4 regions of the Pullulanibacillus sp. KACC 23026 genome follow, and region 3 is predicted to be linked to each of the others. Evidence: riboswitches for the same ligand, from Rfam matches in the RefSeq annotation. Region 3 holds a riboswitch; each other region holds the start of a gene.
What was found. Region 3 has a riboswitch for cyclic di-GMP ahead of PU629_RS20635 (DUF7125 family protein). Riboswitches for the same ligand answer to the same signal wherever they lie in the genome.

Region 1 (7,839 bases), 1.1 Mb from region 3:
TAAAATTCCCTCATGGCATGCGCCAATTTTAATGGTTTATTAGAACCAAATACTTAACAACTAAAAGGGGGCCCATAGATCTAATGAGTTTGTCAGTAGTCAGCAGAGGCACTTGTATGAGTGGAGATAGTTTCATATGTCGATTTTTGAGGAAACGCTAAAGTTGGGAGAGGGAGATTGAGAGGGTTTAAAAGATCGTGCCTCTTATATAAAGGAGAAATATCTTGAACGTTTAATACTCCGACAAAAACTTAAAGAGGAATGATTGAACCACTAAGAGGCTGGGACAGGCGTAGTTTACGAATAGAAAAAACCGAACTTATTCACAGATTAACGTGATGGGTTCGGTTTTTCATTTATAAGTTAAGTCAATTATGAAACGCTCGTCAAAATACGTCGCTTTCCTCGGGCACGGCCCAAGCCTCCTCAGCAAGAAAAACGCTTGCTTGCGGGGTCTTCGGACACGTGCTGTTCCCGCAGGGGTCTCCGTATTTTGACTACGCCTTCTATTTGCTTCTGTACGTATAAACATTTAGTGTTCAGAGTTTAAGTCAGCTAATTTAGTTTTGTCCCAGCCTCTTACATTTAATGAATCTCTCGGATAACACCGACTACTTTTCCTAGAATCGTACAGGTTGGTACAAGAATAGGTGCCATAAAAGGATTCTCGGGTTGAAGACGAATATGGTCTTTTTCTTTGAAAAAACGTTTAACGGTGGCTTCATCCTCTTCGGTCATCGCAACAATAATATCGCCGTTATTTGCGGTATTCTGCTGCCTCACGACCACCTTATCTCCATCAAGAATGCCGGCATTAATCATACTTTCCCCAACCACATTTAGAATAAAAGCCTCTTCATGACCTACCATGTTGACAGGAACAGGATAGTAATCTTCAACATTTTCAATAGCTGTAATCGGCTCACCAGCTGTCACTCGTCCAACAATCGGCAGCATCAGACTGTCTTCCCCTTGTGTACGCGGTAAGTCTTGCCCGGGCTGTATTAATTCAATAGCGCGAGGCTTAGTTGGATCGCGCCGAATGATTCCCTTTTTCTCTAATCGCGATAAATGGCCGTGTACGGTTGAACTAGAAGCTAAGCCGACGGCATCTCCAATTTCTCGTACTGATGGTGGGTAGCCCTTTTTATCTACTTCGCTTCGAATAAAATCAACGATCGCTTGTTGCCGTTTTGATAATTCCATCCCATGTCCCTCCTAAGCTCCTCGTTCCCCAAACATTCGTTCTCTATTAAAAGTATAGCATGCTCCCATATAAGGTGCAAACATTCGTTCGAAAAGAACGCTTGACACGAACGTGTATTCCTATTATTATATAAAGCGAACATACATTCGTTGCAGGGGGATTTTAAATGGAACACTCACCATCACTATCCAAATCACATTCTTATTCGGTCTTATATATAGTTTTTATCGGTTTAATTGTAGCGTGTATTGCTTTTACAGTGCACGATTTGAAACAATCAGATGCCAGTCATTCCGCATCAATAAAGGTCCAACGTGGTGATACGCTTTGGTCATTAAGCGAGAAATATAAAGGGAAAATGTCTGCCGCACAATTTATGTCATGGGTGGAAACGAACAATCAATTACATAATCGTGATCAAATTAAAGCTGGACAAACCCTGCTGATTCCAACCGATCAGAATGAACCCGGTGGCACTGCAAATCAGATTGCGGGTGCAGGGGTGCCTCACTAAAAGCAGAGGACTTGAACATCTCTTTTTAATACGTTAAGCTTATGTCATTCATTTTTGAAACTAAATGGCTGCCGTCGGTGTAGTTAGGAGTCAAACGTCATGGCTTTTTTCTAAAAGCTTCTTGCTATTTTTCGTGTGTTAAGAAGCAATAAAGTTTATGGAAGCAGCCTACTGTTTAAAGGAGAGTAATAATGCTAGAGAAAGAAAAGCTTGCCCGTATATCAGAACTATCAAGAAAATCAAAGTCGGAAGGGTTGACACCTGCAGAGAAAAAAGAACAGGCTCATTTGCGTCAAGCCTATTTAGAAGCATTCCGTTCGGGTTTTAAAGATCATTTGCATACCATCAAAGTCGTTGATCCTAATGGGGACGATGTCACACCGCTCAAATTAAAGCAATCCAAGGAACGGAGAAGTAAGCACTAGAATCGATTTGTTTGGACTTACTCTTGTTGAGGATTGTTCAAATGGGGGGAGCCCCTATTAAGTAAATGATCTTAAAGAGACCCTGTCATGATGGGTCTTTTTTAGTCTATATCCGAGAACAGAATCGGTTGATTTGAACAGGAGGCTAGCCGCAAAAGTTCGCTCAAAGTAGCCTTTACAGAAACCATTGCCTAATTAATAGGCAGAAGGTATTCGTGCCGATTCGCGAAAGTCGGTGAATCGCAAGCAAATCAGATGATCTTTTGAAAGCATCAGAAGGACAACTCCTGAGTCTAGCAGCAGGTGGTTTGCGGCTTTAGTAAAGGAGCTCACTCCCATACCGCGCGACCAAAATTCTAAGCGAACATTCTGAATCGGTAAAATCTGTGTCAGTGTGACAAAATATAGTAGGTGTTTCTTCTTCTCATTCGACAGCTTTTTCAGAGGGTCTTGTCTATAATATGGACAAACACTGTGAGTCGGAGGGATGGCTATGAGGCATTATGATATTTTTATTATAAAAGAAGAGGTCCGAGAGGCGTATACTGGAAAAGAAGCTTTGCTAGCTCAATTGTTTTCAGAGGCGTTTCATACCACCGATCCGAATGAGCGATGTCAGCTTGAGAAACAAATCGACTTTATTACCGAGACTATTCCTGTCTTTCGAATGGAAAGTCTGCTAAAGCGCCGTTTAAAGGAGCAGATCGGCTATACCAGTTTAGCTGGAGAGCAGGTTATTATGCTAGAGTCGAACCATCAGGAAAGCCATTCACGTCTAGAGATTAAAGAACGGCAATTAACTTTAAAAAGCAGCGGAAGCTTATTGACGGAGACGTTATTGTTTGAAGTATGTCGTTCCATTCAGCCTGACTTTTTTGCAGTCGACCGCACTGGAGAGCGTAGCGGCTGGCTTCGCGCGACGAAAAAGCATTTGATTAAGAAAGTAAAATAAGCAGTCATGATTTGTGAAAAGACGCTTCTGAATAGAGTTGTACTTCATTCATTGATAGTGTAAACTTAGATAGGATTATTATAATAACTACAAAGATTATGCGCATCGTTGTGGGATTAAAGGAGGATGGAAGATACTCATGGTTTGGTTATATATTGTAATTGGAATCGTAGGCGTCATTCTTGGCGTAGTGTTAGGATTCTTTATAGCACGTAAATACATGATGGATTACTTGAAGAAAAATCCGCCAATTAATGAAAATATGCTTCGCGTCATGATGATGCAAATGGGGCAAAATCCATCGCAGAAAAAGATCAATCAGATGATGAAAGCTATGCAAAAACAAATGAAGTAAGTTTAAAGGAAGTCTTTACTTTCTAAAGGGATAGGGGGGGAAGTCTTTACCCCTATTTATGACATAAAATGTATTCTTTTAGACATAAACCACTTTTTCTATTATGAAGTTATAGAAGAGTGGTTTTTCCTTATCTGTCATCAAAATGGGTATTTGCTCCTATAATGTTCAAGATCTGTAAAAAAATTGCCATCCTGTTCTGTTTTTTTGCAATCTTTTTTATTATAATAAGTTAGAAGAACTAATTTAATCGACATGCCAATCCGTTCTTTTAACTGAAAAGTCATGGGAAGTTGGTTTTTTTTGGGAGAATGTTATTATTTTTAGTAAAATGGTCTCTTTTTATTTTCTTCAATTAATGGAATAATAAGAGAAGAAGTGAAAGCAGACCCACGATTAAGAGAACGCGAGGGAACTCAAGTGGTAGGAGATAGAATAAAGAAATTAAGAGAATCGAGAGGATTGTCTCTCACCGAGTTAGCAGAGCGTGCCGGCGTTGCTAAGTCTTATTTAAGTACAATTGAAAGAAATCTGAGAAGCAATCCCTCGATTCAATTTATTGAAAAAGTGGCAGAGGTATTAAATGTCAGTGTCACAAGTTTAATTGATGAAGATCAAAGCGATTCCATTTTAAATAACGCTATTCCATCCAGTGACGAGCTTGATTCGGACTGGATCAAAATTGTCAAAGAAGCGATGGACAGTGGCGTTGACAAAGATGAATTTAAGGCTTTTCTGGAATTTCAAAAATGGAGGAAAAGCCAAGACTAATTTGGCTTTTTCTCTAATTTCATCTATTTTTATTTTATTCCTTGTTTTTATAATTTTCAAAAAATAACCGTACTTCTTCAACCGATAACCCTAATTCTTTAGCCTCCTTTATAAGTTTAACCCATTCAACATCCAACACACCCATTTTCATATAAGGCTTCATCCTCCCAAGGACTCACTGAATGTCCAGCTGCCGGTCGGTTGCACCACTAACTCAGGATATTTAAGGTGCCCAAATAGAAAATACCCCTCATCGTCTCCAATAAATCGTCCTACTTTTTTTCTTAATTATAATCAATTTGTCTATGAGAAAACTGTCAAAATATAAGAAGGTTAATATAGAATCTAATGACAAAAAACGACAAAATCCCCCGATTTAAACAATCCTTTGTGCGAGTTAAGACGTCTAGCCCCTCGTTCGTCACTTTTTGTCCAATAATATGTCGAAATAGTAAAATTACAACCGTTGTGTGAAGGGATTGATTAGAGGAAAAATAAGAATATCTAGTTAGATGTGATAATCGGACTCTTAATTGAGAGGTTGTCTGATGGTAGAGTGCCGAATGAAAAACGATCAGCTGCCGGTTAATCGTAAATGAAAAAAGAGATAAGGTGCAATTAAACCTAACTTAGCCTATTTTATTTTCATTAAGGGGACAGGTCATCTTATGACATGATCAACAAAGCTCTTACACAATCCTTTTAAATTTCGGGGGTTCACGCTATAATAGGAATAAAAGTGTCAACAGCTTGAGATAAGAAGGTTGATAATTATGTGGCTACAGCTTTTAAGTTTATTAATAGGGATTTTGTTCGCTGGAAGCATTATTATTGTGCGGCTGAAGGCGTCTAATCGCCCGACGAATGCACGAAAAATCCTTATCCCACCAATGGGGATGTCAACAGGCTTTTTAATGTTTATCGCTCCGCAGTGCCGTGTTCCTTGGTTAGATTTTTTTGAGGCCCTTGTCGTTGGTGCCATCTTTTCTATTTTGCTTGTTAAGACATCCAAGTTTGAAATACGTGATGAGCAAATTTATTTGAAGCGGTCAAAAGCCTTTGCCTTTGTGTTGATTGGATTGTTAATCGTCCGTGTCATCATTAAGATTTTTGTTGAGCAAGAAATCAGCTATGCGCAGACCGGTGCGTTGTTCTTCGTCCTTGCTTTTGGCATGATCCTCCCGTGGCGCGTTGCCATGTATATTATGTACAAACGTCTCGAAAAACAAGCCAATTCCATTATTACTACAACTTGATCCAACAAAAAATGAAGCCCCCTCCCTGAAATGAGGGGGCTTTTTGCATGTCAATAATGAGTTGAATATGTGCTTAAAGTCTGTAGATTTTGCTTAGATCCGTTTCTATTTATAACGGGTGAAGTTTCAACATTAGAGAAGGGCTATATAAAAAGAAGACATTTTAGTACGATCAAGATCGCAAAATAAACAGCGTCATTTCAGGACGACAGTTAAAACGAAATGGGAGGTAGGTTGTCCCAATGCCTCGATTCACATAGAGTTTCATGTCGGACTGACCAATTGTTTTTAAACCTTCTATATAATGTTTCGCACCGTCTGGCCGGTAGAGGGCTCCCAAAAAAGGAACACGAATTTGTCCGCCATGGCTGTGGCCGGAAAGCATAAGATCAACGGGATAAGGAACAGCCTGCTTCCAATCAGCGAGATCCGGCTCGTGGGCAAGTAAAAGGGTAAATCCATTTCGAGGGATTCCCTTTAGCGCTTTTTTGCCATCAGGGTGTCCGCCAAAAAGATCATCAAGACCGGCGATATGTAGTGCGCTCTTCCCTCGGGAAATGGTCATATGACTGTTTTTTAAAAAATGAAAATCTGATTTTTCAAGTGTTGCCTGAACGCGTGCGGGGTCCCCACCGCGAAAATCGTGGTTGCCAAAGATTGCGACCTTCCCGAGGGAAGCGTTTAGTTTTTTTAAGACCGGTATACTTTTCTCAATTCCATCAAGCTGTTCATGGACCAAATCTCCCGTGAAACAAATTAAGTCAGGATTTAATTGATTCACACGCCGAACAATTCCTTCTAAGTTATGAACATCGTAATAAAATCCAAGATGTAAGTCACTAATTTGGACGATACGGAGGCCATTAAAGGCATGGGGGAGCCGGGACATTTTTAAACTGAGCTGAGTAGTTTCGACCCAGAAACGTTCGAGGAAAAAGGAATAGCCAGGTGTGGCGAGGAGGGAGGCTGTTATGAGACCGAATGAGGTTTTTAAAAATTTCCGTCGGTTCATGGTTAAAGACGGGGGCAACGAATCCTTTCTCTTGGACATGGGACCACTCCTTTTGGCAGTGAGTTTTTTTGTGTAAATAAATATGAAAATTTTAAAAATAACATTGACAGAACTTGGGCGGTAGTGTTAATTTAAATTATAGATTTGTTCTATATAGGAAACATGGTTGCAGCTATAAGCTTTAAGGGAGTTCGATTTCCTTGGAGATTAGTGAAAAGAAATTCTGGAATTAGTTAATTTTCTAGTTGTATATGTAAAAGCAGAGCCGATAGCTGAATTTGTTCATTATATAGAACTAAGAACATTATGTTGAATTGACGAAGTGTGTTTCCTAATATTATATAAAAAAATTAATAAAATAAAAAGTCTAATAATTCGGAAGGTGAAACCATTGAGCAATTTTGAACAAGAGACGCTTCCTCATTCTAAAAGATTAAAAGAAATTGATTTAAAGGAAATTTTCTCTGTCTTAAAGAGATATTATGTCAGTATCCTCATTTTTACATTATTTGGATCTGCTCTTTGCTATTGGTACTCAATTGAACATCAACCGAAACCATCATACCAGGCTTCGACACGCGTCTTAATCAGCAGTAATGGACCACAAAATGATGCGAGCACGCTGAGCACTCTAATGGTCATGTTTACGGATCCAAATGTTTTGTCAAATGTAAGCAACCACATTATGTCGAAAAGATCTCCAAATGTTCTTTCAAACGAAATTTCGGTTACCAATATTAATGATTCTCAAATTATTGATCTTAGAGTCAGTGATTCTGATCCTTATTTGGTTAGAGAAATTGCAAATACCGAAGTATCTGTCTTTAAAGATGAGGTTGCAAGAGTTTTAAATTTCAAAAATGTACGTCAGTTGTCACCGGCAGAAGTGGAGAGTGTTAATAATGGAATGAATCATAAACTTATCCTTTATGGAGGAGTAGCTGGTTTAATCTTAGGGATTTGTTTAGCCTTTTTAAGGAATTCAATGGATGAATCAATAAGAACAGAAAAGGAGCTGGAAGTCCTTCTCCAATTGCCTGTAGTTGGGTCCATTACTAAGATGACTAAATCAACTTCCGAAAAGGCAAAAAACAAAAGTCAGAGGCAACGTTTTCTAGTTGAAAGAAGAGATCCATTAAGTAGTAGGTTGGAGGAAGAAACTGAAAAAAGAAAGCAATTAAATGAACGTAACATATTACAAGAACGACAGACGCAAGCTAGACACGATTATTTATAATAACAATTTTTATGGAGCTGATAGAATGCGTCATTTTAAAGATAATAAAAAGGAAATAGTCATTAAGAGGCATTTAACCTCTTACTACTATCCGAAATCACAAATTGCTG
Region 2 (7,839 bases), 1.3 Mb from region 3:
AACAAGGAACATCCACGAATGGTGTTGCGACGTTTGATGTTACCGTGAAACTGGATTCAATTAAAAATGCTCTTTCAGGAATGACAGCAGAAGCCAGCATTCTAGTACAGTCGAAAAAGAATGTCTTAATGCTTCCGATCGAAGCCGTGCAAACAAATGGAACGAATCATTATGTGCTTCTTTCAGATGGAACTGGTTCTGGACAAGCTGGCCAAGCAACAGGATCGAGCGAGGGGTCTAGCGGTTCTAGCCATTCATCTGGTGAAGGTTATGGTAACCGCGGTTCGAACGGCTATAGTGGTAAAGCAAATGGCGCTGGCGGCTATTCACGCGGGGCAGCAGCAAGCGGCGGAACCTTTAAGATGCAGCCTGTTCAAGTGGGTGTGCATAACGATAATTATATTGAAATCACTTCCGGCTTAAGCGAGGGTGACGTGGTCCGAATTCCAAATACCACAACCTCTTCCTCTTCTTCTGCAACGAGTAAATTTGGCGGCGGTATGGGTATGATGGGCGGTAGCTTTGGAGGCATGAGCGGTGGCTTTGGAGGTATGAGCGGCGGTTATGGATCGCGCGGAAGAAGCTTTAGCGGCGGTTCAAGCGGTGTTGGCTCAAGCAGCGGAGGCTCGAGCAGCTCGAGTGGAGGGAGTAAGTAATGACCTCAAAGCGCGCATTAATAGACATTAAGAATTTGTCGAAGTTTTATAAAATGGGAGGTGAAACGGTGAAGGCTCTTAATAAAGTGAGCCTTACCGTTTCAAAAGGAGATTTCCTTGCCATTATAGGTCCTTCAGGATCAGGAAAATCCACGTTAATGAATATGATCGGTTGTTTGGACCTGCCAACTTCTGGTGAGTATTGGCTTGACCAGGAACCCATCAATCAGCTTAAAGACAATCAGCTTGCTCAGATTCGAAACCGAAAAATTGGCTTTATTTTTCAAAGCTTTAATTTGCTCTCTAAGCTCAATGCTCTTGAGAACGTCGAGCTTCCGCTTATCTATCAAGGCGTTCCGACTAAAGAACGGCATAAGGCCGCCTTTGAGGCATTGGAAAAAGTGGGATTAGGCGATCGGGCCCATCACCGTCCATCTGAGTTATCAGGCGGTCAACAGCAGCGTGTGGCTATTGCTCGGGCATTAGCGACGAATCCGCCAATTTTATTGGCCGATGAACCAACAGGCGCTTTGGATACGAAAACCGGGCATGAGGTCATGACCTTGATGAAGCAGCTCAATGAAATAGGGCACACCATTGTATTGATTACGCATGACCTGACCATTGCTGAACAAGCAAAGCGGGTCGTTCATATACAAGATGGGGTGTTGACAGAAGGGGGTGCTGTCACCCGTGAATATCGGTCAAGGGTTTAAAATGGCCTTCAAAAGCATTATGGGAAACAAGCTAAGGACGGTTCTCACGATGCTTGGGATTATAATTGGGGTTACATCTGTTATTACATTAGTTTCACTTGGTAAAGGAACATCAGCCGAGGTGAGTGAGCAGGTTCAAAGCCTCGGCTCCAACCTCCTAACAGTTAATATTATGGGGAGGGGCGCAACAACAACAATCAGCTATGACGATGCGATGTCCTTGCAGAAATTAACTGGTGTTCAATACGTGGCCCCTGTTAAACAGTCTTCAGAGACGATTAAATATGGGACAACAAGTGAAGATAATGTCAGCGTTATTGGGACGAACCAAGATTATTTGAATGTGCGTCAGTATCAGGTCGCTAACGGACGCTTTATTGCACCGATTGATTTAGAGTATTATCAAAAAGTTGCGGTTGTCGGCTCCACCGTTGCTCAGGAATTATTCGGTTTCACTAGTCCTGTGGGACAAAGCATTCAGATCAACGGAATCCATTTTACCGTTGTCGGATTGCTTCAATCAAAAGGCGATTCATCATCAGGTGATAACGATGATGTGGTCATGATTCCTGAAACAACAGCTGAGCGCATCTTTCAGTCTAAAGGGGTCGGAAGTGTCTATGTTCAGGCAACAGATGCTGACCAGACGAATCTGGTTGTGAATGAGCTCAATTACAAAATGAGTCAGCTCTTCCGTGGTGACACAGATAGCTATAGTGTGTTAAACCAACAAGATATCATCAATACGATGAGTTCTGTGTCGAATACACTTTCGATGGCTCTCGGCGGTGTTGCGGCGATTTCATTATTAGTCGGCGGAATTGGAATTATGAATATCATGCTTGTATCGGTGACGGAGCGAACGCGGGAGATTGGGATTCGTAAGGCAATCGGGGCGCGAAAACGGGATATCCTCCTGCAGTTTCTCATCGAATCGATAGCGATGAGCGGTATTGGGGGACTTCTAGGGATAGCGCTTGGGGTCGGCTTGACCTTTGGGATCGGCAAGTTTACAAGCATTACGGCCGTTTACTCAACGAATATCATTCTGTTATCGTTCTTCTTTTCATTGGCAATTGGCGTCATTTTTGGTATCTTCCCAGCTAATAAAGCAGCGAAACTGAAACCAATTGACGCACTTAAATTTGATTAATGATATAACAGCCATTTGGGGAGCTTATCTACATAAATAGGCTCCCTATTTATTTGCACACATTTTGTCAAATAAAGTCGATAAATATCGACTTGTTGTCTTGCTATCTACTTGATAGTTTTTGAAATGGTGGGTTAAAAGACCTATGATATTTATGGGTCTATTGGAGGTGTTCCCCTAAAAATGGTAAAAAGATCTAGTGGGTTTCAGGTGTGGAATGGAGTGGTTATCCATAAAATGTACGCCAATCGCCCCGTTTTAATCGGCTTATTTCAATATATGCCTTGTATATAAGGTATCGCGCCGATGCTTTCGAAGAGGATGAAAAATTTGTGGGGGTAAAATTAACCTAAAACCTAAAATGGGTCTTTTGTACTATTTAACTTATGGCGCGAATTTGATAGATTTATGTCATAAAAGATCGAGCGATACAGAGTCTTGCTTGATCTCGATAAAGGCAAAGCTGGTGAAAGCCAGTGACGCAAAGCTACAGGGGCTAAAGTGTTTGACACGATGCCAGCCAGTTACCGAAAGATCAGTGGGGCTATGTTTGTTATAGCGGAAACGGGTTATTTTGAACCCCCCACCTTTCGGAAAAAGGCGGGGGGTTTTTTCAATGAAGAAGGGGGGCTCGGATGGAATTAGTCAATGTGACTTCGGGCAAACAATTAGCTGGAAACGTAGAACAGGCTGCTACATTTGGCAAACGTCTTAAAGGTTTAATGTTTCGCCATCATTTATCTATGGATTCTGCCATGTATTTAGCACCATGCCGCTCTATTCATACGTTTTTCATGAAGTTTCCAATCGATGTCCTCTATGTGGATTCAGAAAACAACATTGTCAGTCTTGAAAAAAACATGCCGCCTGGGAAAGTTGGAAAGACAGTTCGTCACGCCAAGTACGTGATTGAACTGAATGCAGGCAGGATTGACCAAACCGACACACAAATTGGTCATAAGCTTGCTTTTGTTGGAAAAGGAAGACGCAGCAAACGTTAAAACTAAAAAACTACTAAATTTTAAAAAATCAAGGAGGATTTTTTATGTTAAACAAAATTAAAGGGTTATTCGTTGAAGAAGAAGGACAAGGTATGGCAGAGTACGGCTTGATCATCGGTCTAGTAGCGGTTGTGTTGATTGGATCAATCGTTATTTTTAGAAAGAACCTTGAAGATATGTTCTCTGGTATTAGCCTTTCAGATCCAGGGGACGCCAGTAATTAAATATTCCTATTAAAGGCATGCACTTTTATGTGAATGTTCAAAGAAGCTCTACGGTGAGGATCGTAGGGCTTTTTTTCAAGGTTTAAAAGATACAGAGAGGGTGAACGGCCGTGTGGTTGAATGGTCTGCTTCTTGTCGTTCTTGGAATATCGGTCTATACCGATTTAAAGAGCCGAAAAATTTATAACAAAGTGATTTTGCCTGCGCTCCTTGCAGCACTTGCGGTTAATAGCATGATCGGCGGCTGGAGAGGTTTCGATCATTCTTTGTTAGGATTATTAGTTGGTTTTTCGATTTTGCTCATCCCTTACTTTATGGGAGGGATTGGAGCAGGTGATGTGAAACTGCTTGCGGCTGTTGGGGCAATAAAAGGGACTATATTTGTTATACAAGCCTCAATCTTCATGGCCTTGATTGGCGGTGTCATAGGACTCTGTCTCCTCTTATTTAAAAAAGGTGTTATTAAAAACCTTATCAGCTTTTTATTAAGCAGGAGGGCAGGGGTCAAAACTCCCTTGTTTCTAGATAAAACGAAAAAATGGTTTCCTTATGGTGTTGCGATTGCCGGAGGTGCTGTTCTCGGACTGATCATGCATGGGTCGGTTTGGCTATGGAACTGAAAAATGGGCAGAAGTGCAAGAGGGGAGAAATTTCACCGTCTAAAGAAGATAAAAAGGCTTGTTTCACAGTCTTCAAAAGGCTGATGAAGAGAGAAGAGGGGCAATCTTTAGTCGAATTTGCGCTTACGGCTCCGATCCTCTTACTTTTAATGGCAGGCATTGTCAATTTTGGTTTTATCTTTTATACCTATCTAAATATGACTATTACAACCCAAGAGTCAGCCCGATTAGCCAGTCTTGGCAAGTCGGATTGTCAGGTGGGTGACTATATAAATCAAAATCTGAACGTTATGGGAGAAGACAAGCTGGTACTTCCCAGCTGCTCCACTTATAATACGACCTCTACCTCCAAATCATTGGTGGCAACGGTGAATCCGATTGGTTCGTCACGGAAATCGGGGGATACCGTTACGGTGACTTTAACGTATTCAATCAGCAACCTCACCCCCATTTTAAATCAATTTCTGAAACCTGTTACGCTCACCACAAAAACGAGCATACTTGTGGAATAAAAAAAATAAAACACGTTTTGACTAAACAAGACGGGTTGACCTCAATCCTTGAAAGCTGTTTTAGAGAGGATGAAACAAGGTCTACTGTGTCTAGAGCATAGATTCATGTGGATCAAGTACCAAACATCAGGTGCCTATACATCAAAGCTAGTAAAGCAGGTGAAGCTAATGAGACGATTCTTACTTTTATTATTGGCTCTTGTCATGGCAGGAGTTACGACTTATCTCTTTTATACCTATATGCAGAAGGCACCGTCACAGTCAGCAACGGCACCAGTTGACAGGGTCACTGTTGTCGTAGCGAAAGAATCAATTCCAGAAAATACGAAGGTGACCGATAAAATGGTGGAGCTTGCATCGGTCCCTAAAACAAGCCTTCAGCCTGATGCAGTTACTTCTTTGGATCAGGTGATTGGAAAGCTTACGAAGATCGATATTGAACCTAATGAAATGCTCTTAACCCATCATCTTGAATCCCTTAAAGACGCTGCCTTGCTTTCTCATAAAATTAAACCAGGCTATCGTGCTATTACATTACAGGCTAAAAACATATCTGATACGGTTGCTAATTTGGATCAGCCTGGTGATCATGTGGATGTCCTCCTCGAACAGAATGGAAAGCCTTCGACCTTACTCGTGTTAAGCAATGTCTTAGTTCTAGCGGTCGATGGGAAAATGACACCATCCACTAAAACCCCTGACATGAGCAGTCCCTATACGATGACAACACTTGAAGTCAATCTTCAGGATGCCATGAAGCTTGCAACGGCTGAGCAGAAGGGCGAGATCAAATTTATTCTTCGAAGTGCCATTCCTGCTTCTTAAGGAGGGAATCGTGTTCTATGGTAGATCAAGCCGCTATGAATTCAAAACGAAATAAAGGGGAATTAATTGTCGTTTGTGGAGCAAAGGGAGGGATCGGAAAAACGCTGATCTCGATTAACTTGGCCATTGCTCTTCAAAAGAATCGTAAGCAAGTTGCTTTATGGGATGGCGATTTTCAATTTGGAGACGTTGATATCTCATTAAATCTTCAACCCACTTTTACAATGGAGGAAGTGATTGAAAGCATGGACTCTTTGGACCAGTACTCGCTAGAAAGTTTAATGACTGTCCATGAAAGTGGTGTGGCGGTGCTTCCGGCGCCACGTCGTCCGGAATTTGCTGATCTAGTAACTCCGGCGATTCTCACAAAGACGTTGAACTTGTTGCTTGAGAGATATGAAAGAGTGGTTGTGGATACTGGGGCCGGGATAACTGAACAGAGTTTATCACTCTTAGAACAAGCTGACCAAATTTTGCTTGTTACCACTTCTGGTCTTTCCCCAGTAAAGCATACCAAATCGATCCTAGAGATTTTTGATGCATTAGAGCTTCGTGAGCGTGTGCGTGTCGTGATTAACCGTTCGACCATGGAGTCAATGGCACCCATTGAGAAAATACTTGAGACGCTTCAAATTGATACAGCTTATACAGTCCCCAATAATTTTTCAGTGGCACATGCTTCGCTTGACGAAGGCAGGCCGCTCACACTATATAAATCGAAATCCGATGTCGCCAGAGCCATTTTTAAGATGGCAGAGACCATGGAAACAGGCGCACCGATTGATCCGATTGTACCACCGAAAACCTCTTTTTTTAAAAAGCATTCTCTTAAACATTGAAAAAAGAAGGGACCGTGATACCATGGGACTTTTTGAACGTATGCAAAAAAAGAAACTATCTCAAACTGTGGCCTCTAATATAAACAATGACAACGGTTCAGCTCCCCAAGAAAAGGAGAAAGTGATCGTTGATGAAAAGACAGGGGCTCTTGAATATGAAAGACGCGCTCCTGTTGAACCGGAAGAAGAAACGCTGGACCTGCCTTTAAGGAGAAGGGTATCTTTTTCATCCAAAGACGAACAGGAGATTGCTCGAAAAGGTCCAGTTAAGGCTTCTCAAATAGAGCAAGAAATAGGGAGCACGACCTATTCCCCAAAACCAAAAGAAAAGTCTTGGGGGGAGCAGCAAGCACTTGATGAAGTCGATGTGAAGGGGGAGCATTCTCTTTCAGAAGGCAGCCATCGTGGTCAATCTGATCGCTTTTTGTCACTTGCTCAAGAGATGCAAACAGTGCTCTTAAAAGAATACGATGACCTAGAAATTAGGACGAGAAGCCCCGAAGAGTCTTACGGATTGTTTGAGGCTGGACCCGAGGTGTATAAGGGACATCAGGCGGTAAATGCGGCTGAGTTTTCGGATGAAAATCAGGTGCTTCAAGGGGAGAACCTATCAAGCCGCCCTATTGAGGTAAAAGAAGTGCCGGTAGCTGAGGACATGCCTCAAGCTTCCAAAACGCTTTCTATGAAGCTAAATGAGCACTTAAACGGTGAAAAGATCAGCTTGTCGGCTAAACTGCATTCTTCAAAGCCAGAACTTCCAACTGATAAATTGAAAAGTGAAACACACCGTTTACCTGATAAGCAGCAAAAACTTAAGGACGAACTCCAAAAAAGGATTATCAATGATTACCGCACGACTGATGTCTCTGAGATTATTGAGCAATTAGATAGTTTGGTGCTCGAGATTATTAAAGAAGACGATACCTTAAAAGGATCGATTGATCGCAAGCAGGTCGTTGAAGAAGTAACCAATGAGCTCAATGGATTTGGTCCCATTAATCCTCTTTTATTAGATGAAGAGATCTCCGAGGTGATGGTCAACGGTCCTCTTCAGGTATATGCCGAGAAAAAAGGGAAGCTGGTTCTAACCGATGTTCAGTTTCGTGACGATGAACATGTCATGAATATTATTGAGAGAATCGTAGCTCCGCTTGGGAGACGGATCGATGAGAGCAGCCCTATGGTAGACGCGCGCCTTCCGGATGGCTCGCGGGTGAATGCGATCATTCCGCCGCTTGCCCTCAATGGTCCGACGTTGACGATTCGTAAGTTCTCAAAGGATCCATTTAAGGT
Region 3 (7,839 bases):
TTAAGGAAATTAAATAATAAGTCAATTAGTGGACAGATTTTAGATCTAAGTGTCGGTGGCTTAGGATTTTTATGCGAAGTTGATTTTCCTGTCACTGATCCAGTTTTAGTTGATATTAGCTTTACACTAAAAGAGGAAACTTATATCTATTCAGGAATTGTTGTTAGAAAAGAGGGCCATAAAGGAAGTAATAACTTGTTATATGGAATACAATTTACAAATATGGGTTTAAATGAAGAAGCTAAGTTAAACCAATTAGTGAATCATTTGGCGCGTTCAAAAAAAAGCATAAATTAACTAGACAGATTAAAAGGCCTCTAAACACATGATGTTTAAAGGTCTTTTGTTTTTCTATAAAGGGTTGTCACTCTAAAGCTAGTAAGGCAGGCAAAAGGATACGAAATTATTAGCCGGCTACTTCCATTGTTTAATTAAGAATTGCATTTGGGAATGTTTTTTCGAAGGTTAATGTTGTTTGATCAATTATGATAAAACGGGTAATTCACATGATTAAAGGTCATCCAGTTCCCATCTGCCTCAAAGGAATTAGCTAACTTAGAGGCCAGATTAATAATTTCTTTTGGATAGTGTAGTTGCTCTAATAATTTGATTCCATTTCTTGTATACGAAGGGCCTTTCTTTAATTTATAATCGAATGATATCGAGTTATTTTCAATTGTTTCACTGAAGTGATAGTGTTCATAGTAATCCTTTGTAATTTGTGTTAACTCTATATCGTGTGAAGCTGTAATACACAAATTATTCTTCTGGTAATTAATCCAATTTAAAATTGAAGCGGATGCAGATATTCGTTCTACTGTATTGGTCCCTTTTAAAATTTCATCAATAAATGTCATGCAAGACATACCTTGTTTAATGGTATCAATGATCCGTTTTAGTGATTTAATTTCAGCAATAAAGTAACTGTCACCTCCTAAGACATCATCACTTATTGCCATAGAAGTAAGAATGTGGGACGGTTTAATAAGGAACCCTTTTGCTAATACAGTATTAATGGTCTGTGCTAAAATGCAATTTATCGCAACGGCTTTAATAAAAGTAGATTTGCCTGAAGCATTGGAACCTGTAATTAGGATGTCTTTATCAATCTCAATATTATTTTTTACAGGGTGTTTAATTAGCGGATGATATAAGTCTGTCCCTTTAAGTTTCATTTCTTCAATAAATGTTGGTATGCAATGATCTGGGTATAAATTTCTAAAGTGTGTGATAGATATCGCCAAATCTAAATCACTTATTTCGTGCCATAAAGAAATATAACTTTCTTGATTATTTTTAATCGTTCTTAAAATGCGATTGTATGCGATGAAATCAAGTAAGAAAAAGATTCTTAAATAATCCACTATTAAATTTATCGAACTGTTATTTGAAGATAACACACTTCCCCAAAAGGATATTTTCTTTAGTTTCTTCAAACACAACTTTATTTTATCCCTTCTCCCACCAAATTCTTTATGTTGTATTTTTACTAGATGTTTTCCGCAATTAATAATGGACGTAATATAAGATAATGAATAAAAATTAGGCTGATACTCCCTTTTTTTAAAAAAATAGATACCACTGTTTATCATAACCAAACAAAAAAATGTAATAATGGCTGCTTTTAAGTTAACAAAAACTAGTACTAGAGGCGTGATGGACAAAAGACTTAAAAGGATATAAAGATAAGTATGTTTCATAAATTTATCCGTAATTTGGTAAAGGAAAGAAGAAGTATCGGTAAACGACTTCTTCCCTAATGCCATTAACTTTAATTCAATTTCTTCTCGCAATGCTCTTGTTTCAAAGAGCGCTCTGATAAAGGGCTCCTTTTCATTAAAGTAGTTTTCATTTAAATTAATAGACCTAAGATTACAGTATAATTTCTCCGCCCCTATACTAGTGTGTGTTAAATTAATTTTTTGAAATACAGTATCCATAGATAAATCATTCCAAGTGAGATCATCTATAGAAACTTGATTCTTTGTAGGTTCATAGCTATTCCAATACATTCTTACAGATTTAATAGGTTCCTCGTTTCGTTTATAATCCTTATCATTCCATTGGTTCACTAATTTTTTATTCTCTTGCAGTCGGTGTTTTTTGCTATTAAAAAACACCAAGAGAGTTATTACAACACTAGCTGATAAGATAATAAAAATAGTGCTCAATTTAAAACATCCTTTGCTTTTTTAATAATTATTCATAATATTTACTTATTTATTCTAACATAAAATTCCATTACCCATAAAAGTTGAAAGTAACCCCAAATGGTTTGGAACTGTTCGGGGTTATTTTATTATGTTGTTAACTTAATTTTATTTGCTATTGAATAACAAATACGAGTTTAATAGTTAGATGGAGGTTTCATTGGAGGGGCAGGCATGGTGCCTTGAATAGCGGGAGCGCCTCGCCTTATTTACGCCAAACGGAGAGCGGCCAAATTGTCTATTGAAGCGTATTTCTAAATATTTTCCAAGAATACTCGTATATCGAGTTAATCGGATAATGAGTTAAAAGTGGGTGGATATGGAAATGGATGGCGTTAAACTTGATAAAAAGGGTAGAGTAGCAACCATTACCATGAATTGACAGGTTATAAAAGAAAAAAGGTGCTTAAATAGGGAAGATTTAAATTTTTTCTTAAAACTTCCGATAAAGTATAGGAAGCTGAAAAAAGTGAAATCGATTTTAAGGAGAACCTTATATAATGAATAAACTTGAAACTATAATTATGGTATCTGATGTCTTCCACAAATTAATTCCATATGCCCAACTTGTTGTCACAGACAAGGAAGGGTATATACATGCGATTTCAGGTGATGATTTCTATCTAGATGTCTTTGGAGAAGGCAAGCCATTATTAGAGGGAAGTATTGGGAAGGAAGTTGTGACGACGGGTCAGGTTATATCTCGAATAGGGAATAAACAATTGACCGGTGGAATTCCTTATCAAGGTACGGGTGTTCCGATTATTAGCGATGGAAGTATAGTGGGTTCTATGTGTGTATTTATATCCACTGAGAACAAAGAGATCCTGCAAAATGCAGCCGATGAATTGCTGACAATGATGCAAACGTTGAACACGTCCTTAGAAGGGATTAGCCATACTGCAGCAGAATTACAAACCACTTCACAACAACTCGTTAATAATAGTAAAAGGGTGGAGGATTCTACAGTTGAAATTAGTCAAGTGGCTAATGTTATTGCAAAAGTGTCTTCTCAAACAAATTTGATCGGTCTCAATGCAGCTATTGAGGCATCGCGTGCTGGAGAACAAGGGAAAGGTTTTTCTGTCGTAGCCAATGAAATTAGAAGACTTTCTCAAAACACTAAGACATCATCGACAACCATTCTTAACTCGACGGATCATGTCATCGATTCTCTCAATCAAATTCAACGCGAAGTAGGAGATCTTGTAGCCGAGTTGAGTGTACAAACAAAAACGATTAACGCAACATCAGAGACTCTAAGTCAAATCGTCACCATAAGCGAGAAGTTAGCGGAACTCGCAAGGATCATGGTTAATTAGTCACTTATAGAAAGCGACTGGGACAAAAATAGTTGACGAATAGAAAAAAACTGAACTTATTCACACGTTTTAACGTGATGGGTTCGGTTTTTCATTTATAAGTTAAATCTTTGATGAAACGCTAGTCAAAATACATCGCTTTCCGCGTGCACGGCCCAAGCCTCCTCAACAAGGAAAACCCTTGCTTGCGGGGTCTTCTGACACATGCTGTTCCCGCGAGGAGTCTCTGTATTTTGACTGCGTTTCCTATTTGTTTCTGTCCTTATAAACATTTAGTGTTCGGAATTTAAGTCAGTTAGTTTAGCTTTGTCCCAGCCTCTATTGAATTTTTATGGACCAATCTCCATCAGCTTGAACTTCAAAGGCATAAGTACCCGTATCTTGTACTTGACTGGCTGTTTGACCATTATAGTTCCAATTTCATTGAAGGCTAGACTTGGCTTTATTATAAGGGCTATCTGGTTCATGATATCGGATAAATTATTTTTGTGATAATATAAATTATATAATTGAGACGTTTTTTTGTTTGAGATCCAAAGTCATTTACGAATGGAATGAAGTTCATGATCATTCGGATAAACTATAAAATCGAATCCGAAAAGGCAAACCCATTGAAAGATGGAGACGCAAAGCCACGGACCTAAAGCGTTGCTATGGTAGCCGGTTACCGAAGTGGTTAGAGTTCAAGGGCTCGTCCAACTTCGTGGAGGGAGCTCTTTTAGTTGCTCGTATTTTAGGTAGGTTGCCTTTAAGTATTTGATGTGATTATGAAGGTATCATTTTAAGATCCTTTTTTTAACAATATATAAATATAGAGGGCGGCATTTATGCAGAATATTACTGAATCAGGAGTAGCTGGAATTGACAAAATATTATATGGAGGACTGCCAAAAGGATCGGCAATTATTGTTGAAGGGGCACCAGGAACGGGAAAGACAACATTAGGTGTACAATTCCTTGTACATGGAGCTTTGAAATCTGGTGAAACGGGTATATACATTACCTTTGAAGAATTCCCTCACCAGATCTATCAAGATATGGAAGCGTTTGGTTGGGATCTAAAAAAACTAGAAAAGCAGAATCTTTTACGTTTTATAAGTATAAAACCTGAAGTTCTTTTAGAGCAAATGAAACAACCTAATGGTCTATTTGAGCAATTAATACAAGAAATAAATTGCCAGAGAGTTGTAGTAGATAGTATTAGTCTCCTTCAATATATCTATAAAGATCAGAAGGAAAATAGAGAGGCACTCTATAATCTGAGGAATATTCTACGTAAATTCTCGCTAACTTCAATGTTACTAAGTGAACGGGCAAATTCAAATAGTGAAGATACATTTGAACATTATGTAGCAGATGGGGTAATCCGTCTTTCTATAGAAGAACAAATGCAGAAATTTCGTAAACGGACACTTGAAGTTATAAAAATGAGAGGTCGCAAAATTATTGAAGGTGAACATATTTATCGACTAACAGATAAAGGGATTCATCTAGTTCCAGCACTCTCAGTTGTTGAAGATGTATTAATTAAAGCACATGATAAAGTGTCAACTGGAATTGGAAAATTAGATCAACTACTCTCCGGCGGAATCACAAGAGGATCAACGCTATTAATTGACACAAATAGTAAAGCAAACTACAAATATCTAATTGGTTCTATTATAACGAAAAGAATACTAGAGGGGGATCGAATCATTGCACAACCCTCTAGTCTGACCACTATCGAGGATCTTCAAAAAGTCTATAAATTATATGGTGTTGATTTAGAAGAAGCCTGCAAACAAGATAAGATGTATTTTATAGAACAGTATAATCGGGAAGTCCCAGATGTCTTCAAAGACAATGTCTTGAATGTAAAAGATGTATCGAACGAAGATTACTTAGGCTTTTTAAATGGTGAGTTGACTAAAATGGTAACTCGAAACTTTAACACATTAGATGATTGGTTTGTTTTTTATGATTTAAGCGCAATTTTTTCTTTAAGAGGACCGGATTTTGTTAAACGAATTTTTGCTGAAGAATCTACCAGAGCAAGAACTACCGGAAACACAATACTTGCTCTTTGCAATTTTTCTGAAATAGGTAAAGAAACCTCCTCGTTTTTAGAGAGGACATCAAATGGAGTTATTCGTACTTGGGTTGATGGTAATTATCAATATCTCCAATTAACCAAATCAACAAGTGGGTTTGTTTCTGAACCCCTTCTTGTGGAAACGATTTCGGAGAAACCACTTATCCAATTGGTTTAAGGAGCGAGATTATATGACAGATATATCGTTATTATTACAAGTGGAATGCACCTATTTTTTTGAAGAAAATCCTTTTGCAATGGAAACATTAGAAAGTCTAGCAAGTCGATTAGGACGATCGACTGAACATCTGAAGCCAATAATAAATAGTTTAGTTGCCTTATCGATATTAACTGAAATTGAATCTGGAAATGATTCTATATATAGATATAATCAACCGAATATTTTAAGTGAAAAGCTGGATGACAAATGGAAAACGCACTAGACAGTATTCAACAAGTGCAAGATGTGTTTGCTTCTAATTGCAAGCTAGCCATAATATTACTAGACCTTAAAGGAAATCCAGTCACTTCTTTTTCAGGAGAAAACAGCTTGGCAAAAATGGTCCAAAGTAACCATTCCTTATATTATGAATGGATAAAAAGTGCAGTGGGGTCTAGCGTTTTAGACACGTTTCCTGGCCTAAAGATTGTACTTTCTCCAGTAAGTATAAGGGGTGAGATTAAGTATTATTTATGGGCGGGTGTTATCATAGAAACGGAATCCCGCTCGGACCTTTATAAATATATAAGACAAAAAGTCACGCAACCATCAATTTGGGAAAACGCAATTGAGGAAGTTCCGGAGACAACGAGCGAAGAAAAGAAGCGAATTGTAAGTAGAATTTTAGAATTATCTGAGGTCATAAGTAAGCTCTTAGAGAATGATCAAAAGAAAACAGAAGACATTCAACTGATTAGAAGTGTACAAAATGTGCTTGAACTTGCTGCACAGGAAAAAAAAGATACGGTCTCTGAAATATTAAATGAGTTTTTGAACTTAGATTCTGATCTTGATTTTGTAGGCCTTGCTAAAAAAAATAACGATAACGAATGTGTGATCTCTTTAGTGACGGGACACATAGATTATCAATCATTAGTAGGAACAAATTTTTTAGTTGGGGAAGGTTTTTTAGGTCAAGTGTTGGTTAGCGGAATAGCCGGTTATTGGGAGCAGATTGATATTGATCCTAGAGGGAAACTGTTTAAAGTTAACGATATCAAACCTCAATCACTTGTTTGTTACCCAATCACTGTTGATAATAGTATCACAGGTGTATTATTTGGTGTCTCTTTTAAAAAAGGTAAACTTGGACAATCTATTCTAAGTATCGGTCAAGTCATAACGGATATAATCAGTTCATATCTGTTCAATAGGATAACAAGAGAAAAATTTAGGTACCAGCTTCAGAAATTGAATGCCTTAATAGAAATAAGTCAACTGTTATCCCGCATTCAAGATGTTAAGAAAATTGCTCTAATGCTTGTTGATATGAGCATGAATATTATGCAAGTCAGCTTTTCTTCACTTACTCTGTTCGATCTCGATTCTAATTCGGGAGAGGTTAGAATTGTCTCGAGGGGATTAACAAAGGACCAAAGTGAAAAGTATGGAAAGCAGGTATTAAGGAGATACAACCAATTAAAAGATGAAGGGGGAAATTTATCAAAGGCTTCTCCTGTTATTCGCGTCTCAGATTGGGGAGAAACCATTATAGAATGTCCTGTATATAGCCAAAAGCTTTATGGTGTATTAAGTGTTTCTCAGAATCTTAATAATGAGGATCACTTAACATTCTTGTCTTCTCTAGCAACCATCGGTGCACTGGCTATTAATAGGACAAATCATACAAAAGTGGAGATTCAACATTCAATAGCACTTTTACATGAAAGTGTAGGGTATTGGGATCCTCAGAGTTATGAGTTCACAACAAAATTAAAAAAACTCGCTCATTTGTTTTTGGATTACTTGGAAATGTCTTTGAAGGAAAGAGAAGATATTGAATATGCTTGTTTATTATCTTCGTATACGCCTGAATTTGTAGCAAATGTACTACCTGATCATTCATCGGTATATAAAATTTTGCAAGACTTTGTTGAAATAACGAATTATCCCAAATATAATCGATATGGTCAAAGATTCGACCTTGGAGGGCAACTGCTTGCACTATTATCTAACCATCTGAAAGATCATGAGTTGGATTCCATAGATAATCCTATTGATCCGTTATTGAGTGAA
Region 4 (7,839 bases), 1.0 Mb from region 3:
CAGCGGCACCGTCTGCGAATGACCGATCGCAAGGGTACACGATGGCACAACGAGTTCGGCAAAGACAGGCGCAGGACGTTCTGCCGAAACACCCATAACTTTTTCATAGAAATTGACAAGACGATCCACGTCGTCGGTAATAATACGTACAGAAGCAAAATTCACAGATACCATCCTTTCTATAATAAACGATACACTATCTTATCCAATATTTTGGGTCGGAACCAGCGAAGCTTCCGTAGAGGCCCGATTTACTTGATTCCTCGACCATGCTTGATGCCTGGCTGTTGCTCAATTCATCCAATTGAAATTAATTGGTCCGTTTCCTCCAACCGATGCAAGACCTACTTTGCATTATCTCTCACCCCTTTATGTTTACTTACTCCGATTATAAAATGACGCTACTGACACCAGTATGTCAGTAGCGTTTTAAGATTTTTTGAGCTTCCTCACTAATCCGACTTCTGAATGATTCAGGCTCCAAAACAATCGCATCGGCTCCCCAACTAAGGACCCATTGCAGCACTTCGTCCAAGTGACGAACACGTAAGACCACAATAAGTCCATCTTGATGCTCTGCCATTTCCTCTATGTAATGATAGCTCGATTCCTTTACCTTATCAGCGACCTCATGGTTAAATCGAAGGCGGACATGTAAGTGTCTATCATCCAGCGGGGTATACTCGCTTAAGTTAAACTGTATCGGGAATTCAAATCGTTGCCTCAACTCGATCAATTCTGTCATTCGGGACAAGCGAAAATGACGAATTTCTTGGCGCAAATCACACCGGGCTACGAGCATCCATGATCCTTCAACTAACACCAATCCATAGGGAGCAACAGTACGAACACTATGTCGTTCCCCTTCAGAATCTGCAAGTCCTTTTGTATAATGAAAGCCGATTTTTCTCTCATCTAATATCGCTCGACGTATCTTTTCTAGATAGTCTTTTTCTTTTGACTGAGTAACCGGTTTATCAGAAATGAGCAAACGCATTGCTTTACGTACACGAGAGGTTTCATTGAGAACACTCTCTGGTAAAATGGCCTCAATTTTGCTCCGAGCATCTTGAGCTTTGATGCGATAATCATCATCAAATCGTTGTTCGATAAAGTCCGTTCCAATCAGCAAACTCACGACTTCTGGAACCGTGAAACTAATTGGAGGCAGGAAATAGCCTTCCATAAGAGAATAGCCTGTCCCAGGGGCCCCTATTATCGGAACACCCGCTTCACACAATGCCTCGATGTCACGGTAGATCGTTCGCACACTAGTTTCAAATTGGCTCGCCAAATCTACGGCCCGTACAACGTCTTTACGTTGTAACCTCAGCACGATCGCTAACAAACGGTCTGTTTTGTTCATTGATTCTCCCCTTAAATGTTCATTGTAAAATAAACATACCACATCTTAATTGAGAAGATGATTTTATGAATCTAGAGTTGTTTGACATTGACGTGTATTGGCATCTATGTGGGAATCGCTAATAATAATTGAAGGCTTCTATTGTCGTTTTTCCGTTAACGGTCCCGATTGTGAAAACCTCTTTACTTTAAGGGACGTTCTTTTATAAACGAAATGACTTGTTTCGTCATGTTGGGCAGATACGAAAAAACGATCACTTAGAATGCAATCGTCTCTTAGATCGGATCATTTATAACCAAATCCTCGGACTGTTTATGTGTTAATCAATTTTTTTAGGACAAACTTTAATTAGAGTTCATTTAGATTTGGAGTTCTTATAATGACGAATAGTCAAGAAATCATTCAAAAAATTGATAACGTGTCTGACAAGCTAAACCAAAATGTTTACCAAGTGAATGACATTTGGGTTCATGACGTTGTTTTTACCTGGAGATGGTGGATCGGGTTGCTCCTCACGATAATGCCTTGGATTTTATGGATTTTCTTTAGAAAAAAAGAAAGTACAGATCGATTTCTTTATATCGCATTTATTATTATTCTTCTCTGTGTCTTACTCGATGTTACGGGTGACCAATATGGAATATGGCGTTATAGATTTAATTTAGTTCCTATTGTACCAACCTATTTCCCATGGGATTTTACTTTAATGCCTGTTACGATCATTTCGCTCATGCAATTCCAACCAAAATTAAGCCCTATTATAAAAGCAATCGTATTTTCCTTAGGGACATCCTTTATTGGAGAACCACTATTTCAATGGATAGATGTTTACGAACCAATACATTGGAAATACGAGTATTCTGTACCTATCCAATTTTGCATCTACCTTTTATGCCATTGGATTTATCAAAAAAGATTCTACGTGGAAAAATAAGGGAGTGAATATTAGTCTCTATTGCTCTGCTTAATGAATAATGACAATATAGATCCTGATCCCCTAACAGGATAGCCCATGTCATCAAATAGCCCTTTCCATATATAACAAACATTTGCCCCTTACATTCAGCTTCTTAAGTTCATATGATGAAGTATCCAGAACAAAAGGAGTTGAAAAAAATGGGATACGGAGCTATGGGCGGCGGCCAATGCTGTTACGGTGGCGGCGGCGGTATGGGCGCAGGATTTGCGCTAATCGTTGTTCTATTCATTTTGTTGATTATCGTAGGGACTGCCTACGTTTATTAATTAGTTTTATTTAGGGTAGACCATTTATCCACCCTTCTCAAAATAGCGTCCTCCACCGGGGCGCTATTTTATTGTGTATTTTAGGTCTTTTAATCAGAAACATCACTTTTTTGTAGAAATCTGCCGAATTATAATTGTTTTTTTATTTTCGGAAAAGATAGTAATATTTAAGATATAAATTTAATGCATGTTTAATTCAGAAAATAGCAAACCTCTCTAAAGAGTGGGACGCAAAGCTACAGGTCTAAAGTTTTTAACTAAGATGGCTGTGCTACCTGAGGTATTTTTAATATTTTTGGAGGAAAGCCATGTCTGAAATCAAAGAAAGCAATTTAGATAAAGAGTGGGTTAAATTAATGCTCCTCGCGAAAGAAATCGGTTTATCTATAGCAGAAGTCAGAGACTATCTAAATAAAAAATCAAAATTATAAATGCGTAATAGGAGTCTACTGGGAATTAGAGTTACCCATAGCCGCCCTGTTACAAAATAGTTTAATTGAGTACTTACTTTATGTAACCAGCCTCTATTAGTTAGTTTTGTGCTAGATGTTGGTCAGATTACATCAAAGACACCGCTCTAGCTTTTTAATGGTTCTTAATTTTTGAATATGAGAGACTGTTCCCTGCTTTCTCCAAAAGGCCTTTCAAATTCACTTATACAGTTGACATTTTGGATATAAATAATCCATTTGGTCATTTTACTTTGAAAACAGTATTGTAACTTTTTTCTCTGTGTGAACAGTGCTAAAATCTTAAATACGGTTATTTCGATTAAAGAAAATCTTTAGTTAAAATAACCGTATTTTTTTATCTTATTAAACAAGTCTAGTAAAACTAGATTCATATTCCGCCACCAATTTTCGTTATAATTAAGCTTGTGATAAGGCAGCTTTTCAAGAATTTATCTCAGCAACCCCCCCTATATATTTTTGCTTTTTTCAAATCTGGGCAAGCATTAAAAAGACACCTTTCCTAATTTGGAAATGCGCCATGGTGATTATCATTTATCTCTTGCTGTAGCGTTGTACTGCGCAGTAAGGGATACAGTTTAAATAACATCATTCTTCAAAGCTCTCTTCTCTCTTCACTTGAACAAGCTAAAATGAATTTAGAAACATATTTTGTACTTTCTCTTTAATTCTCTAGTATAGAAACGGAATAATTCTCCAAGTCTTGGACATATATTGTTTGTATTGTTCACCAAATAGTGTCACAAGAGCTCTCTCTTCAATTTTTATACGATACGAATAAGCAAGAAAAAATAAAATGATATTTATAATAATGGCAACGTAGGAAGAAGAAGATAAAGCAAATCCTAAAAATGTCAAAAATGACCCTAAATAACCAGGATTACGAATATATTTGTATAAACCACTTTGAATTAACTTATGTTCGCCCTGCATTCCGACATTCCTACTGTAAAATCTACCCAATTGTTTCATTGAAGAATATCTAATCCATACTCCAATTAATCCAACGATAACACCAGAAAACAACAACGAATTATATTTATTTGCTGTAAAGGAATACATAAATTTTGGAATGGTTATCATCAATCCTAAAGCTACTCCAATATAAAAACTAGAGCCACGATTTTGTTTTTCTTCTTTAACAGGTTTTCTTCTATTAAATTCTAATAGGAAATATAGAACAATAGGCAAATATCCAACAAAGGCCATAATTTCTTCACCTTTCATTTATAAAAGCATTCAACCTAACTCATGTTTTTATCAATAAGGTCACGCAGTTTAGATATACCTTCAGTAATGATTAATTGCTCTTCTTTTTTCGCTGACTTTACTTTTGAAAGCAAAGGCCCATAATAATCTGGAATTAACTTTTTAATGTAGTCCTTAACTTGTTCTGAAATGTAAATACGTGTGTATCTCCTATCCGATTTGTCAGTTTTTCGTTCCACTAAGTTTTGTTTTTCTAAACGGTCTACTATCCCAGAAACTGTACTATGTGTTAGTCCTACCTTTTTGCTCAGTTCCTTCATAGTTAGACCATTACAATCCACTAGTGAATCAAGCACCATTAGCTGTGGGCCTGTAATCTTACTTTTAGCTATTTCTTTATCTATATCTTGCTGTAAAGTTTTATGGATTGCTTGTAGATTTTCCGCGAAATTGCTCCAATTAATTTCATTTTGCAAAATATATCACCTCTAAAAATAAGTCGTGATACGACGCGTCGCAACGCAACTTATTATAATGATTTAATCTATAATTGTCAAAACAAGGTTATTGTATTTTTTCACAAATTTTAAAAGAGCGCATATCCAATTTTGGAATGCACCAGATTGTTGAATTTCCTTTTGTAAAATGAACAGTATGGGTCTACTGCGAAATCGAGTTACTCCACAATCTGGCTCGTTTTTAGACAAGGGCTCGTACTAAAAATGTAGTTCAGATATACATCAACTTCAATAATTAGGTTGTCAAAACGATGTTTTCATTAACAATACAAGGTTTTAAATGGAAACAGCCTGTCATCCCTTGGACAACTTTGGTCATTCACTGATAAAAAGACTAGTTAATCAGCCCTTCGATACATAGAAAATCGAAGACAAACATCACCGTTTTTAATTCTTTGATCGAGTCTGTGCGTCTACAAGATGAGCTCTGTCGCAAGCTTCCTCGGGACAAGCTAGCACGAAGTAAAAAGTGATAGGATTTTCATGTGAGCATTCCTGCTTGGGGGGTGGATCAGGACTTGACCCTAAAAGAAAGCGAGTCAATTTCTACTTCAAAAGAAAAAGTGGAACGCAAGAACCGTCCCCGCATTCCAAAAAAGCGAAACGCAAGAACCGTCCCCGCGTTTCCCATTAGTCCAAATTAGGTCACGCTTAGGACAAACGCCTTTCCGCGATCTCCACAAGTACATAGTATGTATTAACTCTTTAAAAAAAGGGGGGATTGTTAATGGCATACGGTGGAGGCGGTATGGGTGCAGGATTTGCACTTATCGTTGTATTATTCATCCTTTTAATTATCGTTGGTACTGCTTACGTTTACTAACAGTTGATTTTAAGAAAAGGTCACTTAACCCTCAACCAAAGTGACCTTATTCTAAGATTGAGGAGGGAAAAGATGGGACCCGAATATTATCGTAACTTAATAGAAAGAGAACATATGAATAAGCCTGTAAATATTCGTCTCCACGACGGTTCAATGCATCAAGGTATCGTTCGTCGAGTTGATAACACTCACGTTCACCTTGAACCTATTGATGGTGCAGGTGGAGTTAACGGATTAGACGGACCTGGTGTATATGCTTGGGGGTTTGGTTTTGGTTTTCCAATTGCGCTTGCTTCTATAGCAGCTATCGGTGCGTTAAGTTGGCTGTGGTGGTAAAAAACGAGACGGATAAACAATAAGAATTTAAGGGGTCACTAATGCTGTTCAATTATTCCCGTGACCTTTACATATTCTGGTATCTGACTATATTTACTTATACTTCTTTAACATTGATCCGTGCGGTCTTTGCTCATGTAAGGATGGCCGTTATACGATATAGCCTATCATGATCAGAAATCAGCATCTAATATCTTTACCTTTTAAAAAAACAAATTTCTTTTGAAGTCCACTAGTATACCCTCCATCCATTTCAAACAATGTTACCCACTCCATAAACAATCATCTCCTAGGCTCTTATTAAACAATGCTACCTAGTTAGCTTAAAACATTCTTTCAAAAAGTCATCTGAATTCGAAGTTCTTGACTGCGCAGTATCGGTCTACTCCGCCTTATTGTCGAATTGTTCATTAATCAGATCTCCTCGTACTTTTCATCGAGTCCAAACAAATTTAGACTAAAAAAAATATTCAAAGCAATAATAAAACTAGATAAAATCACTTACTTTTGGGGTGAATATTCTGAGTACATCGAGAATGGATAAATCATTTCAAGATTTTCACAAAGCATACATACATCGGGTTGCTTCTTGGAAAGCAGAAGTTCTATATACTTGGCAATGGTGGCTTGGAATGTCTCTTACTCTTATCCCCTGGATATTTTGGATAATAGTTAGAAAAAAGGACAGTACAGGAAGATTATTATATGTTGGCGTGTTTGTTAGCCTTGTCTCAGTTACTTTAGACAACATAGGCGTGCAACTTTCCTTATGGGATTATGTCAAACCAGTTACTCCTGCTATTCCATCCTATTTACCCTATGATTTTTCCCTCATGCCAGTCACTATAATGTTATTAATTCAATTTACTTATAAAGTTAATCACTGGCTAATTGGGCTAATATATGCATTAATTACATCTTTTATAGGAGAACCAATTTTTAAATGGATGGGAATTTATGATCCCGTAAATTGGAAGCACATATACTCTGTTCCTTTCTATTTGTTAATTTACGTTTCTGCGTATAAATTAGCTTTTATTAAAACGTTTAACAGTATAAACAAGGAATCTAATCAATAACTCTTTGAAATTTATGCGTTTAACGGTTTCGTCATTAAATCAACATAAATATTGTATATTATCTACTGTCGCCTGGACACGTCAGTAGTACCCAGCCTCTCTCTTTTGTAATGGCGTCGATTAAGGCGCCATTACGTTTTTTTATAAAAAGGGATCCTCCAAATCCTCCTGCTATTCATAACTTTTCTTAATGCGCAGTAACAGTCTACTGCGAATTAGAGTCACTCCACAATCCAGCTCGTTTTCAGATGAAGGCATCGTCCTAAAAAGGGATAGGAATTTCATGGAGAGAATTCAAGTTGTGGGGTGGTGCGGAGCTTCCCCTAAAGAAAGCGAGGCGATTTCTAATTTCAAAAGAAAAAATGGAACGCGAGAACCGTCCCCGTGTTCCAAAAAAGCGAAACGAGGGGACGGTTCTCGCGTTTCAACCCCGCGTTTCGCGATAAGTTCAGCCGCCGATGTATCTGTTGTAGAGTGATTTGGCTTTTGTGATGTCTTTTGTTCCGTGGATAAGGACTCTTCCGTCTTTAAATAGGACGAGACGGTGCTTATCTATTGTAAATTGGATCAAGTAGGGATTGATGTTGATGTTTTCTGCTACTGATTTGAGTTGGTTGGCTAGTTGGTCCAGATCGAGATTCAGGAGTTTCGGTGGTCGTATTTGAACCGTGTCGCGGCCGCATAATACGGCTGTTTTAGAATGATGGTCCTCATTAAGGTACGGATAAGATCGGGATTCGCCGCATGATGGGCAATCCCTCTTCTTCATTGAGGAGACGTCAATAGAAGCCTG

Region 1: another riboswitch for cyclic di-GMP. It lies ahead of PU629_RS15365 (anti-repressor SinI family protein); the one in region 3 lies ahead of PU629_RS20635 (DUF7125 family protein).
Region 2: another riboswitch for cyclic di-GMP. It lies ahead of PU629_RS04190 (DUF192 domain-containing protein); the one in region 3 lies ahead of PU629_RS20635 (DUF7125 family protein).
Region 4: another riboswitch for cyclic di-GMP. It lies ahead of PU629_RS02940 (anti-repressor SinI family protein); the one in region 3 lies ahead of PU629_RS20635 (DUF7125 family protein).

What each region holds. Positions count from the first base shown of each region.
Region 1 is NZ_CP119107.1:3,298,337-3,306,175, reverse strand. It holds gene lexA (transcriptional repressor LexA) at 586-1,206, opposite strand; gene yneA (cell division suppressor protein YneA) at 1,374-1,721, shown strand; gene PU629_RS15385 (DUF896 domain-containing protein) at 1,913-2,146, shown strand; gene sirA (sporulation inhibitor of replication protein SirA) at 2,640-3,098, shown strand; gene PU629_RS15375 (YneF family protein) at 3,238-3,453, shown strand; gene PU629_RS15370 (helix-turn-helix domain-containing protein) at 3,874-4,224, shown strand; gene PU629_RS15365 (anti-repressor SinI family protein) at 4,259-4,375, opposite strand; cyclic di-GMP riboswitch class II at 4,411-4,494, opposite strand; gene PU629_RS15360 (CcdC family protein) at 4,998-5,480, shown strand; gene PU629_RS15355 (metallophosphoesterase) at 5,653-6,531, opposite strand; gene PU629_RS15350 (YveK family protein) at 6,884-7,729, shown strand; gene PU629_RS15345 (CpsD/CapB family tyrosine-protein kinase) at 7,755-7,839, shown strand, end outside.
Region 2 is NZ_CP119107.1:962,204-970,042, forward strand. It holds gene PU629_RS04175 (efflux RND transporter periplasmic adaptor subunit) at 1-656, shown strand, start outside; gene PU629_RS04180 (ABC transporter ATP-binding protein) at 656-1,372, shown strand; gene PU629_RS04185 (ABC transporter permease) at 1,350-2,525, shown strand; cyclic di-GMP riboswitch class I at 2,972-3,057, shown strand; gene PU629_RS04190 (DUF192 domain-containing protein) at 3,161-3,526, shown strand; gene PU629_RS04195 (Flp family type IVb pilin) at 3,571-3,750, shown strand; gene PU629_RS04200 (A24 family peptidase) at 3,861-4,370, shown strand; gene PU629_RS04205 (TadE/TadG family type IV pilus assembly protein) at 4,361-4,882, shown strand; gene cpaB (Flp pilus assembly protein CpaB) at 5,051-5,707, shown strand; gene PU629_RS04215 (CpaE/TadZ family protein) at 5,725-6,546, shown strand; gene PU629_RS04220 (TadA family conjugal transfer-associated ATPase) at 7,229-7,839, shown strand, end outside.
Region 3 is NZ_CP119107.1:4,444,204-4,452,042, reverse strand. It holds gene PU629_RS20650 (PilZ domain-containing protein) at 1-297, shown strand, start outside; gene PU629_RS20645 (MutS-related protein) at 480-2,171, opposite strand; gene PU629_RS20640 (methyl-accepting chemotaxis protein) at 2,711-3,532, shown strand; cyclic di-GMP riboswitch class I at 4,124-4,204, shown strand; gene PU629_RS20635 (DUF7125 family protein) at 4,360-5,781, shown strand; gene PU629_RS20630 (hypothetical protein) at 5,795-6,046, shown strand; gene PU629_RS20625 (LuxR C-terminal-related transcriptional regulator) at 6,031-7,839, shown strand, end outside.
Region 4 is NZ_CP119107.1:658,894-666,732, reverse strand. It holds gene PU629_RS02960 (VOC family protein) at 1-165, opposite strand, end outside; gene PU629_RS02955 (helix-turn-helix transcriptional regulator) at 419-1,366, opposite strand; gene PU629_RS02950 (CBO0543 family protein) at 1,746-2,300, shown strand; gene PU629_RS02945 (YjcZ family sporulation protein) at 2,483-2,611, shown strand; cyclic di-GMP riboswitch class I at 2,807-2,890, shown strand; gene PU629_RS02940 (anti-repressor SinI family protein) at 2,920-3,042, shown strand; gene PU629_RS02935 (methyltransferase family protein) at 3,754-4,308, opposite strand; gene PU629_RS02930 (MarR family winged helix-turn-helix transcriptional regulator) at 4,326-4,766, opposite strand; gene PU629_RS02925 (YjcZ family sporulation protein) at 5,536-5,631, shown strand; gene PU629_RS02920 (LSm family protein) at 5,704-5,967, shown strand; gene PU629_RS02915 (CBO0543 family protein) at 6,504-7,046, shown strand; gene PU629_RS02910 (thiazole biosynthesis adenylyltransferase ThiF) at 7,495-7,839, opposite strand, start outside.